Regions from separate parts of the Mesorhizobium sp. M1403 genome, predicted to be linked through region 2. Evidence: predicted binding sites of a transcription regulator. Region 2 holds the regulator's gene; each other region holds the start of a gene.

Region 1 (5,471 bases), on a different contig from region 2:
AAGAAATCCAGGATGAACCGAAAGGGCGTTGCAAGCAGGAATAGCGAGAGTTGGCCGGCAATGCGGGCAACCCCGTGCTTCAACCGCCCGGCCAGCGAAAGCGCGAAGACGGCCAGCGCCGCCAGCCCGATCGAGACGGACAGCGCACTGACATTTTCCGCGACCGGCAGCAGCGCCACAAGCAGCGCAACTGGCTTGAACCAGGGCCTGCCATCATTGAAGGAGCCGAGAGGATGGACAGCCATGCTCGTGGTGGCAATCGCAACGCCGAACAGGAAAAGCGTGATGCCGGCCGGTTGGCTATAGAAGAAAAAATCGGCCAGCGCGACGCGCAGGACGGCAACGCCGAAGCGGCTGCAATAGCTCGGCGCCGGCGTGAGGAACGCTGTCATGATCGGGCTTTCTCGGCCGCTTTGATGCGGCCGGAATATCTGGGCGGGGATTTGCGGACGAAAGGGAGGAGGTTTGCCGGGGGCGGATCGACAAGCCACCAGCTGTCGCGGCGAAGCCGGTACGGCAGGGACCAACGGCAATTTGTTTGCTCTTGCATGCCGCCCTTGTCGCATTCTGTCGGGTGGCAAGCGGGGCGGAGACGAGGAGATTTTCCGAAATTGCGTGCAGTTTTTATGCACGGCTTGCCTCGGCCGTCTGCAGGCGGCATAGATCGGACATGACTGCCGAACCCTCCCGCCCGCGCCGCTCGGTGCTTTACGTCCCGGCTTCGAACGACAAGGCATTGGCCAAGATCCGGTCGCTGGCCTGCGATGCCGTCGTCATCGATCTCGAGGACGCCGTCGCCCCGGCCGACAAGCTTTCCGCGCGCGAAAAACTGGCGGGGATTTTCGCCGGCCGTTCCAACCGGCGCTGCGAGATGGTTGTGCGCATCAATGCGCTGTCGAGCGAATGGGGCGCCGACGATCTGCTGGCTGCGGCAAAATGCGCTCCCGACGCCATCCTGCTGCCCAAGGTCGACACGCCGCGCGACATTCTCGAGGCCGGTGACGTTCTCGACGACAATTTTGCGCCGGACGAGGTCAAGCTATGGGCGATGATGGAGACACCCAAGGCGCTGCTCAACATCGGCCCGATCGCCGAGCTTGGCCGCGACCCAGCCTCTCGACTGGTTTGTTTCGTTGCCGGAACGAATGATCTGGTCAAGGACACCGGAATTCTCACCACGCCCGACCGGCGCTATCTCGTGCCGTGGCTGATGCAGATGGTGCTCGCCGCGCGCGCCGGCGGCCTCGACCTGCTCGACGGCGTCTTCAATGATTTTAGCGATATGGACGGGTTTGCGCGCGAGTGCACGGAAGCGGCCGCCATGGGCTTCGACGGCAAATCGCTGATCCATCCGGCCCAGATCGAGGCCGCAAACCGGGCCTTTGCGCCTTCGCCTGAAGCGATGGCCGAGGCGGGCGCGATCAAGGATGCCTTCGCGCTCGCCGAAAATACCGGCAAGGCGGTGATTGCGCTGAACGGAAAGATGGTCGAGCGGCTGCATCTGGCGCAGGCCGAAAAACTGCTGGCGAAGGCCGCCGCTGTTCGCGCATGATTGCAACTCACGACGGGATTGAAAATGAAACTCTACCGCTTTTTGTCCGGCCCGGACGACGCCAGCTTCTGCCACAAGGTGACGGCGGCGCTCAACAAGGGCTGGCACCTGTTCGGCTCGCCGACCTATGCCTATGACAAGAATGCCAAGACCATGCGCTGCGGCCAGGCGGTGGTGAAGGACATCGAAGGCCAGGAATACGGCCCCGACACCAAGCTCAGCGACTGGTAGCGCTGACATCGCTTCGGGTGCCCGCGAATGCGGGACACTTCTGGACGCTGGCGCGAAGGAACGCTGCGCTCTCCAGTCAAAACGACGTCACTCCGCTGCCTCTTCGATCTTCTCCATATCATCGTCCGACAGGCCGAAATGGTGACCGATCTCATGGATCAGCACATGGGTGACGATGTCGCCCAGCGTCTCCTCGTTCTCGGCCCAGTAGTCGAGGATGGCGCGGCGGTAGAGCGTGATCCGGTTCGGGCCTTCGCCGGTCTGCGGATTCCAGCGCTCGGCGATGCCGCGCCCCTCGAACAGGCCGAGCAGGTCGAAGGGCGTTTCCAGCGAAAGGTCGTCCATGATCTCGTCGGTCGGGAATTCGGCGATCTGAATGACGATCTCGCCGGTCAGCTTGCGAAACTCCTCCGGCAGATGGGCATAGGCCTCCAGCGCCAGGAGCTCGATTTCCTCCATCGTTGGCGAAAGCTGGTCGTGCCAGATGCGTGTTTGGTAGATGCGAGCCATGCTTTGTCCTTTGATCCCGGCATATAGGCTTTCGGGCCGGACTCGGCAAATGGTCGGGCTGGAGCGCCCGGACCATGCCATCAAGGCAGGAATAAATTCCCCATGACTCCGCTTGACTCTTTGGCCGCCCTCTGGAATCTATAGGAACATAACAGGAACAATTGTGAGTGGAAGCTGACCGTCATGGCGACAAGCGCCGTGGCGCGGGAGACTGTTTTTGCCCTGCGCCGCCAGATCGCGAAGATCGAAGGGACCTTGTCCGAGCGCCTGGAAGCGCCGGCCGGTTCGTCGTTTGACGCGGATGTGCCTCGCCAGAGTCTGGCATCCTCTCGGAATCCGACACCCGCTCGGAATCTGACGATTGTCCGTCGCGGCCTCGCCGTGGCGCCGCCCGATGCGTTTTTGCGCACCGGTGCCGAGCGCCTCGATGCTGCGCTGAGCGGCGGCCTGCCGAAGGCGGCGCTGAGCGAGTTTCATGGCGCCGCGACCCGCGATGCCGGAGCAGTCGCCGGTTTTGTCCTGTCGCTCATCAGCCTGATCCTCAGCCAGGGGCCGCGACTGCCGGTGCTGTGGATCGGCACATCCGAGGTTTTCCGCGAGGCCGGCTTTCCCTATGCCGGGGGGCTTCACGCCTTCTTCGGCATCGAGCCGGAGCAATTGCTGTTTTCCGAGGCGCCAAGGCTGCTCGATGCGCTGTGGGTCGCCGATGAGGCCGCCAGGATGACGGCGCTGGCCGCAGTCATCCTCGAAATCCGTGGCAACCCGCAGCGGCTGGATCTCACCGCGACGCGGCGGCTGCACGCCCGGGCGCAGAGTGCCGGCCGGCCGCTGTTCCTGCTGCGCCAGGCCGGCGAGCCCGAGCCGACGGCAGCGCCCGTCCGCCTCATCCTGTCGGCGGCACCGGCGGCAGCGCGCGAGACGATCGCCGGGCCGCTCGCCGGCTCGATCGGCCGGCCCGCCTTCACCATCACCATCGGCAAGAGCCGCACTGCCTTGCCCGGAAAATTCACACTGGAGTGGAACCCCGATGAACGCATATTCGAAGAAAGACGGGGCGAGGAATGGGCAAAGAATCCTGTCCCTGTGGTTTCCACATCTCGCCGCCGAGAGGATCCTGCGACAGCGCCTGGGGCGGTCCTGGCGTTCCCGGCCGTCGGATCACCTGCCGCTGGTGATCAGTCACCGCGACCGGAACGCCCAGCGCATCGCCGCCCTCGACGAGCGGGCCGAGGCGCTTAACCTGAAACGCGGCATGGGCATAGCCGATGCACGCGCCATGCATCCCTCGATCGACATCGTGGAGGCCGATCCGGAAGCCGACCGGCGCCTGCTCGAAGGCCTCGCCGACTGGTGCGACCGCTATACCCCGCTGGTGGCGCTCGACGGGGCCGATGGCCTCTATCTCGACGTCACCGGCTGCACCCATCTTTTCGGCGGCGAACGCTCGATGCTGGACGACATCCTGTCGCGTTTTTTCCATCAGGGCTTCGATGTCCGCGCCGGGCTTGCCGCCACGCCGGGCTCGGCCTGGGCGGCGGCGCGGTTTGCCGGCGACCGCATCGTTCCCGATGGTGAGGAGGAAGCGCTTCTCGCGCCCTTGCCGTTGGCGGCACTGCGCATCGATCCAGAGGTCCGCGCCAGCCTCGAAAGCGTCGGCCTGCGCACGGCGGGCGCCGTCATGGCGGCACCGCGCGCGCCGCTGGCCCGCCGCTTCGGCGCATCGCTGCTATTGCGCCTCGACCAGGCGCTCGGCCGCCTCGACGAAGCCGTGTCGCCGCGCCTGCCGGTCGCGCCGCTTTCGGTCGAACGCCACCTCGCCGAGCCGATCATGCTGACCGAGGACATCGAGCGGCTGACAGGCATGCTGGCGGCCACATTGAAGAAGGACCTCGAGCGTCGCGGCGAGGGCGCAAGGCGGCTGGCGCTGCTGCTCTTTCGCGTCGATGGCGGCGTCAGCCGCATCGCCGTCGGCACCTCGCGACCTTTGCGCGAGCCGCTGCTGATCCAGAAATTGTTTCACGAAAGGCTTGCCGCGCTCGAACAGGATATCGACGCCGGCTATGGTTTCGATCTCGCGCGCCTCTCGGTGCTGACCGCCGCCGCCTTCGACATGCAGCAGGCAGACCTTGCCGGCGAGACGAACGACGGGGGCGCCGACATCGCGCTTTTTGCCGACCGCATCCGCGCCCGGCTCGGCGAAGGCGCGGTCTTGAAGCCGGTCGCCGTCGAGAGCCATCTGCCGGAGCGCGCCGTCGCCGCCATTCCCTTCGCCGAAGCGCCGCAGAGAAGCTCGCCGCCGAAGCAGCCGGACAAGGTGAAGGATGCTCCCACGACCGTCTTCCAGCCGGAACGGCCGATCCGGCTTTTCCGTTCGCCCGAGCCGATCGAGGTGCCGGCCACCGAAATGCCGGAAGGCCCACCTTTGAACTTCCGCTGGCGGCGCGCGCTCTACCGGGTCGCGCGCGCCGAAGGGCCGGAGCGCATTGCGCCTGAATGGTGGCGAGAGGCGGCGGGACGGGAAGATGCGCCGACCCGGGACTATTTCCGCATCGAGGATGCCGACGGCCGCCGTTACTGGCTTTACCGCCAAGGCCTCTACGGCGCCTCGCAGCCCGCTCCGCGCTGGTTCATGCATGGAGTCTTCGCATGAATGCGCTGACAGCCGTTCCCTATGCCGAATTCGGCATCCAGTCGAACTTCTCGTTCCTGCGCGGCGCCTCGAAACCGGAGGAGCTGGTGGTCGCGGCGAAATTCATGGGGTTTTCAGCGATCGGGCTCGCCGACCGCAATACGGTGGCGGGCGTCGTGCGCGCCTGGCAGCAGGCCAAGGTGGAGGGTGTTTCCTATCATCCCGGCTGCCGCCTGGTATTTTGCGACGGCACGCCGGACATTCTCGCTTACCCGCAGAACCGCAAGGGCTGGGGCCATCTCTGCCGCATGCTGACGCAGGCCAATTTGCGCGACGAAAACGAAAAGGGAGCAACGCTTCTCAAACAAAGCGATCTTCTCGAATGGGGCGATCTCTTGTCGCTGGCCATCCTGCCGGATGTGTCGACGGGCGCGGCCGATAGCCTTGCTGTGCTTAGCCGGCTCACGGATCGCTTCGGCGAAAGCCTGCGGTTTGCGGTTTCGCCGGATTACCGCGGCAGCGACCGCTTCCGTATCGAGCAGGCGGCGG
Region 2 (5,471 bases):
GCCGGCCAGCGATCGCTGCCGGCTATGTTGGCGCCATTGGCATAGGCGTTGTCCCAATCGGCAATGTGACGTTCGAACACCCTGCGCCCTCCCCTTGGCAATATGGCCTTGCCGCGTAGCCGTGAGCATCGCGCGGCGCGTCGTCGCCAGCCTCACGATGCCAGCTCTCGCATCAATCTCAAGTGACAGCCGCCTTGATGGCGAAGCGCGCATCCTTCCACGCACCGGTGCGCAGGATGTCCACAAGCACTTCGACGGCCTGCCAGACATCGGCATAGCCGACATAGAGCGGGGTGAAGCCGAAGCGCATGGTCGATGGCGCGCGAAAATCGCCGATCACGCCACGTTCGATCAGCGCGCGCATGATCTGGTAGCCATGCTCGTGCATGAATGAAATCTGGCTGCCGCGTTTTTCCCCGTCGCGCGTGCTTTCGAGCGTTAGCCCGTAAGTGCCGCACTTTGCCTCGACAAGCTCGATGAACAGATCGGCCAGCGCGATGCTCTTCTTGCGCACCGCCGTCATGTCGACATCGTTCCAGATGTCGAGCGCGCCCTTCAGCGTGCGCATCGACAGGACCGGCTGGGTGCCGCACAGAAACCGGCGGATGCCGGTGCCGGCCGCATAGCCTGGCTCGAAGGCGAAGGGCCGTGCATGGCCCCACCAGCCGGTGAGCGGCTGCTGGATGTCGGCAAGATGCCGCTCAGCCGCATAGATGAAGGCAGGCGCGCCCGGTCCGCCATTCAGATATTTGTAGGTGCAGCCAACGGCAAAATCGGCGTTTGCCTTGTCGAGCTCGACTGGCATCGCACCGGCGGTGTGGCAGAGATCCCAGACGATCATCGCCCCGGCTTCCTGGGCCCTGCGCGTCAGCGCCGGCATGTCGCGCAGTTCGCCCGACCTGTAGTTGACGTGGTTGACCAGCACCACGGCGGTGCCTTCGTCGATCAGCTCTTCGATGCTCGGCGCGTCGACCCCCGAGAGGCGAAGCAGCGTATCTTTTCGCGTCGAAACCACACCCTCAGCCATGTAGAGATCTGTCGGAAAACTGTCGCCCTCGGCGACGATGACCTGCCGCTCCGGCCGCATGGCCATGGCGGCGTGCAGCAGCTTGTAGATGTTGACCGATGTCGTGTCGCAGACCACCGTCTGGCCGGCCGCGGCACCGATCAGGCGCCCGAGCTGGTCGCCGAGTTCGAGCGGCATGTTGAACCAGCCGGCCGTGTTCCAGGCGCGGATGAGATCATGCGCCCATTCTTCGGTCGCTGCCTTGCTCAATTCATCGAAAGCTGCACGCGAAGCGGCCCCTAGCGAATTGCCGTCGAGATAGATCACTCCTTGCGGCAGCACAAAGCGGTCGCGCATCGCGCGCAGCGGATCTGCAGCATCCATCGCCCTTATGGCTACGAGATCGCGAATTCCTGTCATGATTTGTCTGCTCCCCCAAGATTCACCGCAACGCCGGACACGCATCGACGGCATCCATCGGTCACGAGCGGTTCTCCATTACCTGGTATCGCGCAGCAAGGCTCCACCGGCGACAAGTTGCCTGACCACGCGGTGGAAACCAGGAGCCAAGCCAACCCAAGGTTGGCGTTTTGACTTCGTTTCGTTCACGGCGCATTGACCAAACCGCACAGTCGATACGGCTTCAATTCCGTGCCCCTTTGCCGGCTGACGGCCGATACCAGTGCCGCCTTCTGGAAACCCAGAGGCCGCAAACGAAAGCAGAATCAAGGCGATGAGGCCCGCGGCGGTGAAAATGCAGCGTCCCGGTTGGCGAGTGGTATCGTTACCCGAGCCCTAACACATTCATTAAACTTTAAACAGTTGCGGAACACAACTGGAACAGATAGTGTTTGTTCTGGGTTTGTTTTTCTGATTCTGTTGGGGGTCGCTATGCTGACACGCAAACAACACGAACTGCTTATGTTCATCCACGAAAGGCTGAAGGAAAGCGGTATCCCGCCCTCCTTCGACGAGATGAAGGAAGCGCTCGACCTGGCTTCCAAATCGGGAATCCACCGGCTGATTACGGCGCTGGAGGAGCGCGGCTTCATTCGCCGTTTGCCCAACAGGGCCCGTGCGCTGGAGGTGCTGCGCCTGCCCGATTCGATCGCCCCCGGCCTCAATGCGGCACGCAAGTTCTCGCCGAGTGTCATCCAGGGCAGTCTTGGGCAAGGTCCTCGGCAAGGCAAGCCGACATCGTCGCGCGTCCCTGCAGCCGGCAATGACGACGATGTCGTCGCCGCCGTGTCTATCCCGGTGATGGGCCGCATCGCCGCTGGTGTGCCGATCGATGCCATCCAGCACCAGACGCATTCGATCTCGGTGCCGCCGGACATGATCATGGGCGGCGAGCATTATGCGCTCGAGGTCAAAGGCGATTCGATGATCGAGGCTGGCATTTTCGACGGCGACACGGTGATCATCCGCAATGCCGATACGGCGAGCCCTGGTGAGATCGTGGTGGCACTGGTCGACGAGGAGGAAGCGACGCTGAAGCGGTTCCGCCGCAAAGGCGCCTCGATCGCCCTGGAAGCGGCCAATCCGGCCTACGAGACGCGCATCTTCGGGCCAGACAGGGTCAAGGTACAAGGCAAGCTCGTCGGGTTGATCCGCCGCTACTGAGTAGCGCCCTTGGCGCTGGCTTTAGGCTTGTTGGCCTTGCGGTATGGCGGCAGGCCACGTGTCGCGCGTGAAAACTTCCGTTGCACGTGCCAGGGCCGGTATGATTTTTCGACGGCGAAGCGGATTTCGGCGCGTGTTGCCGCTTGTGGATCGAAATAGACGGCCGCACTTCCCGCGCGCGCCAGTTGCCGTTTGGTGACGACGAGGACCAGCCGGTCGTAGTAGCAGGGATTATGGGCGGTGGCGTCGTCGATGACGATCAAGCTGGCAAAGGCGCAGGCTGGCCGTGCAGTATCGCGGTCCTTGGCTTGCGCGATGATCGCGCCGGATGGATGCCTGGCAAGGCAGAGACCGTCCGTGCAAATGAACGGCATGCCCGGCGGTAGGGCGGCTGGATCGGCAATGTCGAATTGCGGATCGTTCTTTCCAGGTGTTTCCGGCGCGACGATAGCCTCTGATGTGAGCGCGCGTTTCCAGTTGTCGATGGTGAACTCATTCGGGCGTGCCCGGTTGACCGCGAGTTCACCGCTGCCGATCGGCAGCGCGACGAGCCGTGCGTCCTCCGAGATCAATACATCGGGTACGCGCGTCTGCGTTGTCGTTAGCAGGCCGGCGAGCGCAAAAGGAAGTGCCACGAGCCGCAACCAGGTCGTCGCCATGCTGGCAATGACGAGGGCGATCGTCACCAAAAGGACAGATCTCAGCGAAATCAGCCCGACCGCATCGATCGGCGAGCGCTCGGAGATCCACCCGGACAGGGCGATCATCGCCGTCAGCCCCTTGCCCATCACGTAGAGGAAAGGCCCATCCGCGCCGAACGGCATCGCCAGCGCACTGAGGACGGCGAAGGGCATGACGACCAGTGAGACGATCGGCATGATGGCCAGATTGGCGAACAGGCTGAGCGGCGCCACGCGCTGGAAATGCCATATGGCGAAAAGCGCCGTGGCGCTCCCTGCAATGATCGAGGTCATCGCCAGGCCGCCCATGCCCAGCAGGACCTTTCGAGCGGCAAAGCGTAGCGGCGACCGCCGGGGTGGCGGCGTGGTGGCCCTGCCGGCGCGGTAATCGGACCAGCCTGCATATGCGCCGACAAGGGCCGCCGTCGCGGCGAAGGACATCTGGAAGCTCGGACCGACCACCTCGTGCGGCGACACCAGAATGACCGCGATGGCCGAGATCGCCAGATTGCGCATGGTGAGCGCGGCCCGGTCGAAGAGCACGGCGATAAGCATCACCGCAAGCATGATGAAGCTGCGTTCGGCCGCCACCACAATGCCGGAAAAGACGAGGTAGGCCGCAATCGAAAAAAGCGCGGCGGCCGCGGCATATTTCTTGACCGGCCGTCGCGATGAGAAATCGGGAAACAGCGCAAAGGCGCCGCGTAGCAGCGCCATGATGGTGCCGGCGACCAACGCCATATGCAGCCCCGAGATGGAGATGATGTGGTAGATGCCGGTACGCCGCATCGCTTCGTTGACCTCGTCGGGAATGCCGGCGCGCACGCCGACGATCAGTGCAGCAGCAATCTCGCCCTCGGCGCCGCCGATGCGGCTGCGGATATGGTCGGCGATGGATTCGCGCGCGTCTTCGATCGCGGAAGAAAGCCGTGCGGCAAGCGGCATGCTGCCCGACGGCACGACTTTCGGATTGCCGAGAAAAAAGCCGCTGCCGCCGATACCGGCAAAATAGCTGTCGAAAGAGAAATCATAGCTGTCGGGTCGCACCGGGCCGGTCGGTGGCAGCAGCCGCACATAGCCGGCGATCTCGGAACCGGCGGTCAGCTCAGCCGGTATTTTCATCGCCGAAACGCGGACCCGTTCCGGCATGTAGCGCAGTGTCGGCCTGGCGGTTGAGATCACATCGATCGTCAGCCTGATGCGGCCGCTCGCCATGGGCTCGAACGATACGACGCGACCCGTGAGGCGCGTCGAGATTTCAGAACCGAGCATATGCGTTCCGACACGCCAGGTCTCGACCTTGGCGGCAAGCACGCCAAGCGCGCAGAGCAACGCCGCCATGAAGCACAGGCGGGTTCTGGGCCACGACCGCGAGGCGACGGCACAGAGGGCTGCCAAGGCGACGATTGCGATCGGCTGTGGAAAGGCCGGCTCCTCCGCCAGCGCAAAATATACGACCACCCCGCATGCGAGGAACACCGGCACCAGCAGGAAGGCGACCCCACGGTCGAGCTCCAGACCGGCCGCCGAGGTTACGCCGTTGCGGATACGGGACGGTGACGGGAGGCGGAAACGCCGGCGTAGGCGCACGATGGGCTCGGCCGCGGGCACGAGAACCGTTGCTGGGTCGCTCGCCGGCAGCGACGGGGCATCAAAGCGTGGAGCCGGCAGCAATGCCGGTGCCGGCAGGACAGGCACGGGCGCGGCAAACAGCAAGCGTTCGCTGACGCCGCTGCCAACGTCCTCGCCCTCGCCCGCACCACGGCCTCGCACAGCCATCGGGTCTGCCCCTTGCGCCCTCGACCTCCTATGCTACATGAACGCGCAACGCGCGAAAGTCCGCAACCCACTTCCTTCGCCTGCCTGAGAGTTCCATGCCCGACAAGGTCGTCACCCGTTTTGCCCCCTCGCCCACCGGCTATCTGCATATTGGCGGGGCGCGCACGGCGCTGTTCAACTGGCTGTATGCCAAGCACACAGCCGGCACGATGCTGCTGCGCATCGAGGACACCGACCGCGAGCGTTCCGCCGATGCGGCAACCGCGGCCATCCTCGACGGGCTTTCCTGGCTTGGCCTGACATGGGACGGTGAGCCGGTGTCGCAGTTCGAGCGTGCGCCGCGCCATCGCGAGGTGGCCGAGGAACTCGTTCGCATGGGCAAG
Region 3 (5,471 bases), on a different contig from region 2:
CCAGTTCCGGGTAGGCTTGGCTCATCTCGCGGACCAGCGCCGGCACCAGCTTCCACATCAGCGGCTCATTCGAGCCGAGCAACTGCGCGTGGCGCATGGCGCGGCGCATGATGCGACGAAGCACGTAGCCCCGCCCTTCGTTGGACGGCAGCACACCGTCGGCGACCAGGAAGCAGGACGAACGCAAGTGGTCGGCGATGACGCGGAACGATGCGACGGTGTCCGCATCCGGACCGCGGCCAAGCGCCGACGACGCAGCGTCGATCAGGTGGCGGAACAGGTCGGTCTCGAAGACGCTTTCAACCCCTTGCAGGATGGAGGCCATGCGCTCGAGGCCCATGCCCGTGTCGATCGACGGACGCGGCAGGTCGACGCGCTCGTCCTTCGTCACCTGTTCATACTGCATGAACACCAGGTTCCAGAATTCGAGGAAACGGTCGCCATCCTCCTCGGGACTGCCGGGAGGGCCACCCCAGATGTGCTCGCCACGGTCGATGAATATCTCCGAACACGGCCCGCAAGGTCCGGTGTCGCCCATTGCCCAGAAATTGTCCGAGGTCGCGATGCGGATGATGCGATCGTCGGAAAGACCGGCGATCTTCTTCCAGTAGGAGGCGGCCTCGTCGTCGTTGTGATAGACGGTGACCAGCAGCTTGTCCTTCTTCAGCCCGAACTCCCTGGTGATCAGGTTCCAGGCAAGCTCTATGGCGCGCTCCTTGAAATAATCGCCGAAGGAGAAATTGCCGAGCATCTCGAAGAAGGTCAGGTGTCGCGCGGTGTAGCCGACATTGTCGAGGTCGTTGTGCTTGCCGCCGGCACGAACACTCTTCTGGGCAGTCGTCGCACGCGAATAGGGCCGCTTCTCCAGACCGGTGAAAACGTTCTTGAACTGCACCATGCCGGCATTGGTGAACATCAGCGTCGGGTCGTTGCGCGGCACCAGCGGGCTCGACGCGACGACCTCGTGACCTTCCTTGCGAAAATAGTCGAGAAATGCCGACCGGATCTCGTTGACGCCACTCATGAATACTGCCTTTTCGAGAGAACCGCCGGCTGCCGGCGGAAAATAGACATGGCCTTTTAGCGGTCGCACCGCAGCCTGTCCAGAAACACCAAATGGGCTCAAATCCCGGCTTTCACCGGCGCTTTGAAATGCGTCTGACTCGCCGTCAAACGCCAACCGCCGGCACGGGGCCGGCGGTTCAAAATGTACCGATTACGCAAACTCAAAATCAAAACATCAAATCCAAACCTGGCTGACGCTCCGGGAGGCGTCGCTTTTCCTACATCGCCCCGGCGTCGTCCTCGAAACCGTCGTCGCTGCTTTCGGAGCCGCCGTTCTCAAGGAATTTCTCGGCGATCAATCCGGCATTCTGCCTCAGCGCCAATTCGATCTCGCGCGCCGTGTCGGGATTGTCGCGCAGGAACAGTTTTGCGTTTTCGCGGCCCTGGCCGAGACGCTGCGAATTATAGGAGAACCAGGCGCCCGACTTTTCGACCACGCCAGCCTTGACGCCGAGATCGACCAGCTCGCCGGTCTTGGAGACGCCCTCGCCATACATGATGTCGAACTCGACCACCTTGAAGGGCGGCGCCAGCTTGTTCTTGACGACCTTGACGCGGGTCTGGTTGCCGACGACCTCGTCGCGATCCTTGACCGAGCCGATGCGGCGGATGTCGAGGCGGACCGAGGCATAGAATTTCAGCGCGTTGCCGCCGGTCGTCGTCTCGGGCGAACCAAACATGACGCCGATCTTCATGCGGATCTGGTTGATGAAGATGACCATGGTGTTGGAGCGCGAGATCGAGGCGGTGAGCTTGCGCAGTGCCTGGCTCATCAGGCGGGCCTGCAGGCCGGGCAGCGAATCGCCCATCTCGCCTTCGATTTCGGCCCGCGGCGTCAGCGCCGCCACCGAATCGACCACCAGCACGTCGATGGCGCCGGAGCGCACCAGCGTGTCGCAGATCTCCAGCGCCTGTTCGCCGGTATCGGGCTGCGAGATCAGCAGGTTTTCGAGATCGACGCCGAGCTTGCGGGCATAGACCGGATCGAGCGCATGCTCGGCATCGACAAAGGCGCAGATGCCGCCCTTCTTCTGGGCTTCGGCCACCGTGTGCAGCGCCAGCGTCGTCTTGCCCGAGCTTTCCGGTCCGTAGATCTCGACGATGCGGCCGCGCGGCAGGCCGCCGACGCCAAGCGCGATGTCCAACCCAAGCGAGCCGGTCGGCACCGTTTCGATCTCGACGACCTGCTCGTTCGCGCCGAGCCGCATGATCGAACCCTTGCCGAAGGCACGCTCGATTTGCGACAGCGCCGCATCCAGAGCCTTTGATTTGTCCACCGCTTTGTCCTCTACAAGCCGCAAAGAATTCTGAGCCATGATACATCACCCCGTGGTCGTCAATGGAGGCCGGACAATCCCGCAATCCTTAAAAGAATGTACCTCGTTTGTTCTCATTTGTCAATGAGCCCCAAGGGTTTGAAAAATAACGGATATCCATATTTGTTCTATTTTTGTTTCACAATTTTGCTTCCGGACGTATCCCGCCTCGCATGCGGCGCCGTTGCCGTCACCATCCGAATCGCACCCGCGATTGCAGGGTTCCGCCCGGCGACCTAGTCTCCTCCCGGGCAACAGCAAAGGGCATTTTGCCGGCATGATGAAATCCCCGACGATCCTGGCCGTGGGTGGCGCCTATATCGAGCGGCGCGGCCGGGTTGCCGGCGCCTTCGTGCCGGCCGCTTCCAACCCCGGCACGATGCGCGAGCATGTCGGCGGCGCCGCCTTCAACGCCTTGCGCTGTGCGGTGCGGCGCGGCGTCTCGGCCTCGCTGCTTTCGGTGCGCGGCGGCGATGCCCTGGGCGACACGGTTTTACGCGCCGTCACCGACGCCGGCATTGCCGATTTGTCGGCGGTGTTCCTCGACCGCGCGACGCCAAGCCATACGATGCTGGTCGATAGCGACGGCGGGCTGATCGCCGGCCTTGCCGACATGGTGCTCTACGAGCTGGCGCTTCCCAAGCAGATCCGCCGCGCCAAGGTGCGAGACGCGATCGGTTCGGCCGACGCGGTGCTGTGCGACGCCAACCTGCCGTCTTCCGCAGTGGCGCGGCTGGCGGCACTCGCCGCCGGCAAGCCGGTGTTTGCGCTTGCCGTCTCGCCCAGCAAAGCGGCGCGGCTGACGCCGGTGCTTGATCTTCTGGCACTCGCCTTCATGAACCGGCACGAGGCTGGCGTGCTCGCCGGCGTCGACATCGATGCTGACGACCAAGGCATCGTCGACGGCCTGAGACGCGCGGGCCTGAAAAGCGGCGTGATCACCGCTGGCGACGGACCGGTGCTCGGTTTCGACAAATTGGGCGCGTTCTCGATCCTGCCACCGCCGCTCCAAAAGCGGACCGATGCTGCCGGCGCCGGCGACGCATTGGCCGGCGCGACGATCGCCGCCCTGCTGCGCGGCCTGACGCTGCGCGCGGCACTGTGCGAAGGCGTTGCCGTATCTATGCTCGCCGTCGAGAGCGCCGCCTTCACCAGCGCCGGCTTTGCCGAGGCGCTGGCGCTCGTGCCCGAGGCGCGGGACCTGGCGTGAAATGCGGCCCAGAATTGCCGAAGCATGACGCAGCCTATTTGCCGGCGCGCCGTCCTGCCTCGTAGGCGCGGCGCGCCCAGATCGCCATCTCGTCGGGGTCGTCGAAAGCGCTGTCGGGAACGCTCCAATAGGGCATCGACACCAGCTTTCCGTGGCGCGAGCCGGTATAGGTCCATTGCCGGCAGCCGGCCGCTTCGAAATCCGGGGCGCTTTCGGCGTCGGCCTTCAGCATCAATTCGCCACGGATGACAATGGCGACGATGACGCCATCGAAATAGATGCCCTTGCCGCCGAACAGCTTGCGGATGCTGACCGGGCCGAGGCCTTCGAAAAGCTCTTCTATGCGCTCGTTGTCCATGGCGCGATCATGTCACCGGGATTTCCCCTTGTCATCGCCGCTACCGGCACCATCCTGACAAGTTCAGAATCAGTTTCATCGGAGTTTTTCATGCCGCTTCTGCTCAAAGGGTCCTGCCGGTGCAATGCCGTGCGTTTCGAGGTGGAAAGCCACACGCCGGTGCCGTTCATGCTGTGCTACTGCTCGATCTGCCGCAAGCAGCAGGGCGGCGGCGGTTTCGCCATCAATCTCGGCGCCGATTACGAGACGCTGAAAATCGAGGGCAAGCGCCATCTCGGCGTCTACCGGGCCGAGATCGAGGACGACGAGCACCCGCAACGCGAGATCTCGACGGGCGAACGGAACTTCTGCACGAAATGCGGGACGGCACTCTGGCTCTACGATCCAACCTGGCCGGAGCTGGTGCATCCGTTTGCCTCGGCAATCGACACAAACCTGCCGAAGCCGCCGGAGAAGGTGCATCTGATGCTGAAATACAAGGCGAACTGGGTCGAGCCCGATATCGGCAAGGGCGACAAGGTCTTCGATGTCTACCCGGAAGAGTCGATCGCCGACTGGCACAAACGAACCGGGATGTGGGTGGATTAGCGTTTCTTCTCCCCGTTCGCTATCGCGTATGGGCACCCCCCCCCCCCCCCGGATTCCCAACCTAATTGCCAAGGGAAATTCGGGGCAATCCGACCTCTCCCCGAGGGGAGAGGAAGTCGCCAGCGCTGGCGCCAGCCTCTTCTCCCCATCGGGGAGAAGGTGGCCCGAAGGGCCGGATGAGGGGGCCTCCCCGTATGCGATTGCCGCCGGGAACGGCGAAGGAAAAGCCTTAGGCCGAAGCGCGCGCCTCGGCCAGTGCCTTCAGATCGGCGGGCTTCAATTCGACCGATTCGCCGCAGCCGCAGGCCGAGCTCTGGTTCGGGTTGCGGAAGGTGAAGCCGGTGCGCAGCGTCGTCTGCTCGAAATCCATCTCGGTGCCGAACAGGAAAAGCGCTGCCTCAGGCGCGACATAGACGTGGGCGCCGTCGCGCTCGATATGATCGTCCTTGGTGTTGGGCTCGGTCACCAGGTCGACCGTATATTCCATGCCGGCGCAGCCGCCCTTCTTGATGCCGAGGCGAATGCCATGCGCATTCTCACGGGTCGCGACGATCTCGCGCACCCGGTCGGCAGCCTTTTCGGTCATCGTGATGACGGCAAAGCGTCCCATTCTTTCCTTCTCCATTGCGCGCAGGTTCAAGGTCTGCCGAATGATTCCTCACCTAAAATGGTGAAGTTTTGTACCCGGCGCAAGTGCGCCAGCCTTTGGCTGGTCGGATGCTAGTACCACCCCACCGCTACCTGTGCCTCTTCCGACATGCGGTCGGGCGACCAAGGCGGGTCGAAGGTCATGTTGACCTCGACGCCGGAAACGCCTTCGACGGCGCCGACGGCGTTTTCGACCCAGCCCGGCATTTCACCGGCCACCGGGCAGCCCGGCGCGGTCAGCGTCATGTCGATCTTGACCGAGCGGTCGTCCTCGATGTCGATCTTG
Region 4 (5,471 bases), on a different contig from region 2:
ATCCGGCTGGCCACCGTCGATATCGGCGCCTGGGTGCTGCCGCTCATCGGCCTGGCCCTGGTCGCGCCGCGGGTCGGCGTCGGCAGCCGTTTCGTCCATTATGTCGTCGCCAGCAACTGGGCCTCGGCGATCATCGCCTGGATGATGCTGCCATCGGCGTTGATCCGGCTTTTCCTGACATCGGCCAACGAAGTCTCCGGGCTGGTGTCGCTGCTGCTGTTCGCGCTGTCGATGGTATTGACCTGGCGGATGACCAACGTCGCGATCGGCAGGGGTGCGGCTGTCGGCAGCGCTGTTTTTGCCGGTATGTTCGTGGCGTCGCTGATCGTGCTGTTCGGCCTGCAGGCGCTGCTCGGGATCAGCGTGCCGGATCAGCCAGGCGTCGGGTAATCGACGCCGACTAGAAACAGCCCGTCGGGCGGCGCCACCTGACCGCAGGCCGCACGGTCGCGCGCCTCGAGCGCCGCCTTGAGGTCGGCAATGGTCCAGCCGCCTTCGCCGACACGTTTGAGCGAGCCGACCATCGAGCGCACCTGGTTGTGCAGGAATGACCGCGCCGAAGCGCGGACTTCAATGAAATCGCCCGCCCGGCTGACATCCAGCCGGTCGAGCGTGCGGACCGGGCTGGTGGCCTGGCACTGGGTCGAGCGGAAGGTGGTGAAATCATGCCGGCCAAGCAGCACTTTTGCCGCTTCGTGCATGGCAGCGGCATCGAGCTGCTTCGGTACCCACCAGATCTTGCCCTTGTCGAGCGCCGCCGGCGCGCGGCGGTTGACGATACGGTAGAGATAGTGGCGGCCGATCGCCGAGAAACGCGCATCGAAGCCATCCGGCACGACGGCGGCCTTCAGGATGGCGATGTGGGCCTTGGCCGCTTGCAGATGGGCGTTGACGGCGTCGCGCACCTTGTCGCCGGGCCATGCCTTGATCAAATCAACATGCGCCACCTGAGCGGTCGCATGGACGCCGGCATCGGTGCGGCCGGCGGCGCGCAGCGAAACCTGCTCACCGCAGAACTTCTCGATCGCCTGCTCGATCGCCTGCTGCACCGAAGGCTGGTTGGCCTGACGTTGCCAGCCGGCGAAGAGGCTGCCGTCATATTCGATGTCGAGGCGAAAACGCGGCATTCCCGGATCGAGGCGAAATCAGGCGGCTAGGGCTGAGCCGAAGGCCGAGGCGTAGACCAGCCTGCCGGTCTCCGGCGCCTCGCCCCAGGCAAGCGCCTGCAAAGCCTCGCCTTGGTAGTCGCTCTCGAATTTCGCTGCACGGGCGCGGCTGTAGCCGAAGCGGCCATAGTAGGCCGGATCGCCGAGCACCACAGCGAGCGTCTCGCCGGCGGCTTTCAGGCGGATATGAGCCTCGCGGACCAGGGCACCGCCGATGCCGGTGCCGTGGAACGACGGCTCGACTGCCAGCGGCGCCAGCGCGACTGCCGGGAAGCTCTTGCCGCCATTCTGCACGAAGAGCCGTGAAAACAGGATATGGCCGACCACTTGCCCGTCTTCGTCCGCCACCAGTTCGACGACGGCATCACCGCCGGTGACCAGCGCGTCGACCAGTCCGGCCTCCGCCTGCTGGCCGAATGCGTGTTCTTCGACAAGGCGGATCGCCTCGCGATCCCGCGTCGTCGCTGCGCGTATGGACATCATGCTCATGACAGTTTCATTCCTTTTTCGAGCTTGGCCCCGCGCAGAAACTCCTGCGCGGCAATGGGCCTTCCGCCCGCACGTTGAACTTCGACCAGCCTGATCGCGCCTGACCCGCAGGCGACCGTCAGCCGGTCATCGAGAATTCCTCCCGGTTCGCCGGCGCCTTGCGAGAGCGTCGGGCGAAGCAGTTTCAGCCGTTCCACGCGGCCGCCGATTTCGGCCTCGCACCATGCACCGGGAAAGGGCGACAGGCCGCGAATCTGGTTGTGCACGTCGCCGGCAGGTCGCAGCCAGTCTATGCGAGTCTCCGATTTATCGATTTTCTTGGCGTAGGTCACCCCCACCTCCGCCTGTGTGGTAAATGTCAGCGTATTCCGCTCGAGCCGTTCGAGCGCTTGCACCATCAGCGCAGCACCCAGGATCATCAGCCGGTCGTGCAGATCGCCGGCCGTCATGTCGGGTCCAATGGCGCATTTTTCAACCATTGCCACAGGCCCGGTGTCGAGGCCTTCCTCCATCCGCATCACCATCATGCCCGTCTCGGTATCGCCGGCCATGATGGCGCGCTGGATAGGGGCAGCGCCGCGCCAGCGCGGCAATAGCGATGCGTGGCCATTGAGGCAACCGAGCCGCGGCGCCTCGAGAATAGGTTTGGGCAGAAGCAGCCCGTAGGCGACGACCACGGCGACATCGGCGCGCAAGGTGCGGAACGCCTGCTGCTCCGCCTCGCTCTTCAGCGACACCGGCGACCGCACCTCGATGCCAAGCCGCTCCGCCTCACGCTGCACCGGCGACGGCGTCAGCTCGAGCCCGCGCCGGCCTGCGGCGCGCGGCGGCTGCGTGTAGACGGCTGCCAATTCATGCCCTGCCCCGGCGATCGCTCGCAGCGTCTGCACGGAGAATTCGGGCGTACCCATGAAGATGACACGCAGGGGCATTCGTCGACCCCTATCCCACCATCTTGCCCGGCGCCTTGTCCCTGGCGAGCTTCTTGAATTTCTTGACCACCATGTCGCGCTTCAGCTTGGAGATGTGGTCGATGAACAGCACGCCGTTTAGGTGGTCGATCTCATGCTGCAGGCAGGTCGCCATCAGCCCCTCGGCCTCGATCTCCTGCAGCTTGCCGTCGCGATCGAGATACTTCACCCGCACCGCTGCCGGACGCTCGACCTCGGCATAGTAATCCGGGATCGACAGGCAGCCTTCCTCGTAGACCGAACGCTGGTCGGAGCTGTCGAGGATTTCGGGATTGATGAAGACGTGCGGTGCCGGCGTCTCGTCCTCCTTGGCGAGGTCGATCACCAGCAAGCGCAAGGGTTCGCCGACCTGGATCGCCGCGAGGCCGATGCCGGGCGCGTCATACATGGTGTCCAGCATGTCGCCGGCCAGTTTACGCAAATCACCGTCGACACGCTCGACCGGTTTTGAAACCTGACGCAGGACGGGATCGGGGAGGATGATAAGCGGCTTGATCGACATGGCGTCTCACCTAAGACCTCGCAGGAAAAGCGTCAACCGGGACGCCTTCTGGTCGTTCACGTTTTGATCTGTGCCGCCAGACCGAATCATCTATGCTGTCGGCATGAACGATCTGGCCACCATCCTGTCCGAACCTGTCGCCCGCCTCGGCGCCACCACGATCACGCTCGGCCATGCCCTGGGTTTCGGCGCAATGCTGTTCCTCGGCCTGTTCGTGGCGCTCGTCATTGCGCTCTGGCGATCGGCCAAGGCGCGTGCAATGGCGGCCGCCGAAGCCGCCGACCACGCCCGCGACGCCGAGGTGCGGATGGCCGGCATCTTGGCAAGCCAGGCGGAAATGCAGGGCCGTATGGGCGCTATCGCCGAAGTGTTCGGGGCGCGTCAGGCCGAACTGACCCAGTCGATCGGCCAGCGCCTCGACGCCATGACCGGCCGCCTCGGCCAGACCATGACCGAGCAGACGAGATCGACGCATGAGAGCCTCGCCAAGCTGCAGGAGCGGCTGGCGGTCATCGATATCGCGCAAGGCAACATCCAGTCGCTGGCCGGCCAGGTCGTGCAATTGCAGGCGATCCTTTCCAACAAGCAGACGCGCGGCGCCTTCGGCCAGTCGCGTATGGAAGCCATCGTCGCCGACGGATTGCCCCACGGCGCCTATGAATTCCAGGCGACCTTGTCGAATGGCAGCCGGCCCGACTGCCTGGTGAAGATGCCGAACGGCGCACCGTCGCTTGCCATCGATGCAAAGTTTCCACTCGAGGCCTGGAATGCCATCCGTGCCGCCGAAGGCGCCGACCTGCAGAAGTCCGCCGCTCAGGCTTTCCGCCGCGACATCGAGGTGCATGTCCGGGATATTTCCGAAAAATACCTGATCCAGGGCGAGACGCAGGACACTGCCTTCATGTTCGTGCCCTCGGAATCGGTGTTCGCCGAAATCCACGAGAATTTCGAGGCCGTTGTCCAAAAGGCGCATCGATCGCGGATCGTCATCGTCTCGCCATCGCTTTTGATGCTGTCGATCCAGGTCATCCAGGCGATCCTCAAGGATGCCCGTATGCGCGAGCAGGCGCACCTGATCCAGGGCGAGGTCATCCGGCTGATGGAAGACGTCTCTCGGCTCGACGAGCGGGTGCGCAAATTGCAGACGCATTTCGGTCAATCGGCCAAGGATATCGAGGACATCCTCGTCTCGACATCGAAGGTGACCAGGCGCGGACAAAAGATCGAGGCGCTGGAGTTTGGCGTGCAGCCGGCGGAGGACACCGCTGGGTCGAATGGCAGCGGAGCAAAAGCGGAAAGCAGCGCGCGTGTTGCCGATTCGAAAACCGGGCAGCTGAGGCTAAGGGTCGTCGAAGGCGACGATTGAGAGCTACGCCGGAACCGGAGCCGAGGCTTCGCCCGGTCTGGCGCTACTGCTCCTCGATGATGGTTGTGCCTTCGAATTCCGGCAGCCAATGCAGCGCCGAGCGATGCCAGATCTGCTTTCTCGGCACCAGTTGATCGCGCTGCCATGCCGTGCCGACCCTGATGCCGTAAACCTTCGGTCCCGCGCCCGCCGACGTGGCGTAGAGATGCGAGCCGCACTCACCGCAAAATGCCTGAGCGCGCTTGGCACCACTCGAACCGGTCTTGATGTAGATTTTCGGCGCGCCCTTGGTGATCGTGTAATTGTCCTCGGACGCCGGCACGGTGACGCGAAAGGCCGTTCCGGTTAGCTTCTGACAATCGACGCAGTGACAAATGGTGGTCTTTTCCGGATCGACCTCGGCCTCGTAAGTAATGGCGCCGCAATGACACCCGCCGTCGATTTTCATCTTCGTTCCTCCTGGAGCTTTTGCGCGCAATCATAACCGGGACTGCCCGATGGCGCAGCCATTTTCCTCAGGCCGGCTCCCCTCCGGACGCCGCCAAGGCCTTGCTCCGCCGTTCCCAGGTGCCGGTGGTCTGCGGCTTGACGAACAGGCGCGTGACCTCCGGCATCTCCGCCTTCAGCCGTGTCTCGAGGCGTTCGACGCAGGTCTCTATCTCGGGCGCCGACAAGTGGTCCTCGAACTCGATGCTCAGAGCGGCGACGATCTCCTGAGGCCCCATATGGAGCGTCAGTACGCCATTTGCCCGCTGCACCGCCGGGTCCTGCTGGACAATGGCCAGCACTTTCATTTGCACCTCGGGCGAGGCCGGCTCGCCGAGCAGCAGGCTCTTGCTTTCGCGGGCCAGGAAGATCGCGGTCGCGCCCAGGATCAGCGCGATGCCGATCGACGCGGCGCCGTCGAGCTTCGGCATGTCCAGCAGTTCCGCCGCCAATATGCCGGCGAAGGCGACAACGAGGCCGAGAAGTGCCGC

What was found. Region 2 encodes LexA, which represses DNA repair genes until DNA is damaged. Its sites were predicted from a motif close to TGTTCNNNNTGTGTTCNG; they were not measured.
Region 1: NKH01_RS30765 (ImuA family protein) is a predicted target of LexA. The motif match lies at 2,436-2,453, and genes of this name have one in related genera.
Region 3: recA (recombinase RecA) is a predicted target of LexA. The motif match lies at 2,506-2,523, and genes of this name have one in related genera.
Region 4: NKH01_RS27755 (DNA recombination protein RmuC) is a predicted target of LexA. The motif match lies at 3,182-3,199, and genes of this name have one in related genera.

Annotation. Positions count from the first base shown of each region.
Region 1 is NZ_JAMYKY010000032.1:30,176-35,646, forward strand. It holds gene NKH01_RS30745 (DUF4153 domain-containing protein) at 1-392, opposite strand, end outside; gene NKH01_RS30750 (HpcH/HpaI aldolase/citrate lyase family protein) at 671-1,552, shown strand; gene NKH01_RS30755 (DUF1737 domain-containing protein) at 1,577-1,783, shown strand; gene NKH01_RS30760 (metallopeptidase family protein) at 1,871-2,293, opposite strand; gene NKH01_RS30765 (ImuA family protein) at 2,477-3,532, shown strand; gene NKH01_RS30770 (DUF6504 family protein) at 3,465-4,943, shown strand; gene NKH01_RS30775 (error-prone DNA polymerase) at 4,940-5,471, shown strand, end outside.
Region 2 is NZ_JAMYKY010000001.1:655,921-661,391, reverse strand. It holds gene NKH01_RS03330 (hormone-sensitive lipase) at 1-80, opposite strand, end outside; gene kynU (kynureninase) at 179-1,426, opposite strand; gene lexA (transcriptional repressor LexA) at 1,898-2,629, shown strand; gene NKH01_RS03315 (ComEC/Rec2 family competence protein) at 2,623-5,088, opposite strand; gene gltX (glutamate--tRNA ligase) at 5,184-5,471, shown strand, end outside.
Region 3 is NZ_JAMYKY010000016.1:139,536-145,006, forward strand. It holds gene alaS (alanine--tRNA ligase) at 1-1,024, opposite strand, end outside; gene recA (recombinase RecA) at 1,284-2,381, opposite strand; gene NKH01_RS23665 (PfkB family carbohydrate kinase) at 2,659-3,591, shown strand; gene NKH01_RS23670 (TfoX/Sxy family protein) at 3,626-3,949, opposite strand; gene NKH01_RS23675 (GFA family protein) at 4,040-4,537, shown strand; gene sufA (Fe-S cluster assembly scaffold SufA) at 4,767-5,147, opposite strand; gene NKH01_RS23685 (SUF system Fe-S cluster assembly protein) at 5,258-5,471, opposite strand, start outside.
Region 4 is NZ_JAMYKY010000024.1:34,688-40,158, reverse strand. It holds gene NKH01_RS27780 (hypothetical protein) at 1-390, shown strand, start outside; gene truA (tRNA pseudouridine(38-40) synthase TruA) at 372-1,127, opposite strand; gene NKH01_RS27770 (GNAT family N-acetyltransferase) at 1,146-1,655, opposite strand; gene fmt (methionyl-tRNA formyltransferase) at 1,652-2,581, opposite strand; gene def (peptide deformylase) at 2,598-3,128, opposite strand; gene NKH01_RS27755 (DNA recombination protein RmuC) at 3,232-4,494, shown strand; gene NKH01_RS27750 (GFA family protein) at 4,538-4,942, opposite strand; gene NKH01_RS27745 (cation diffusion facilitator family transporter) at 5,010-5,471, opposite strand, start outside.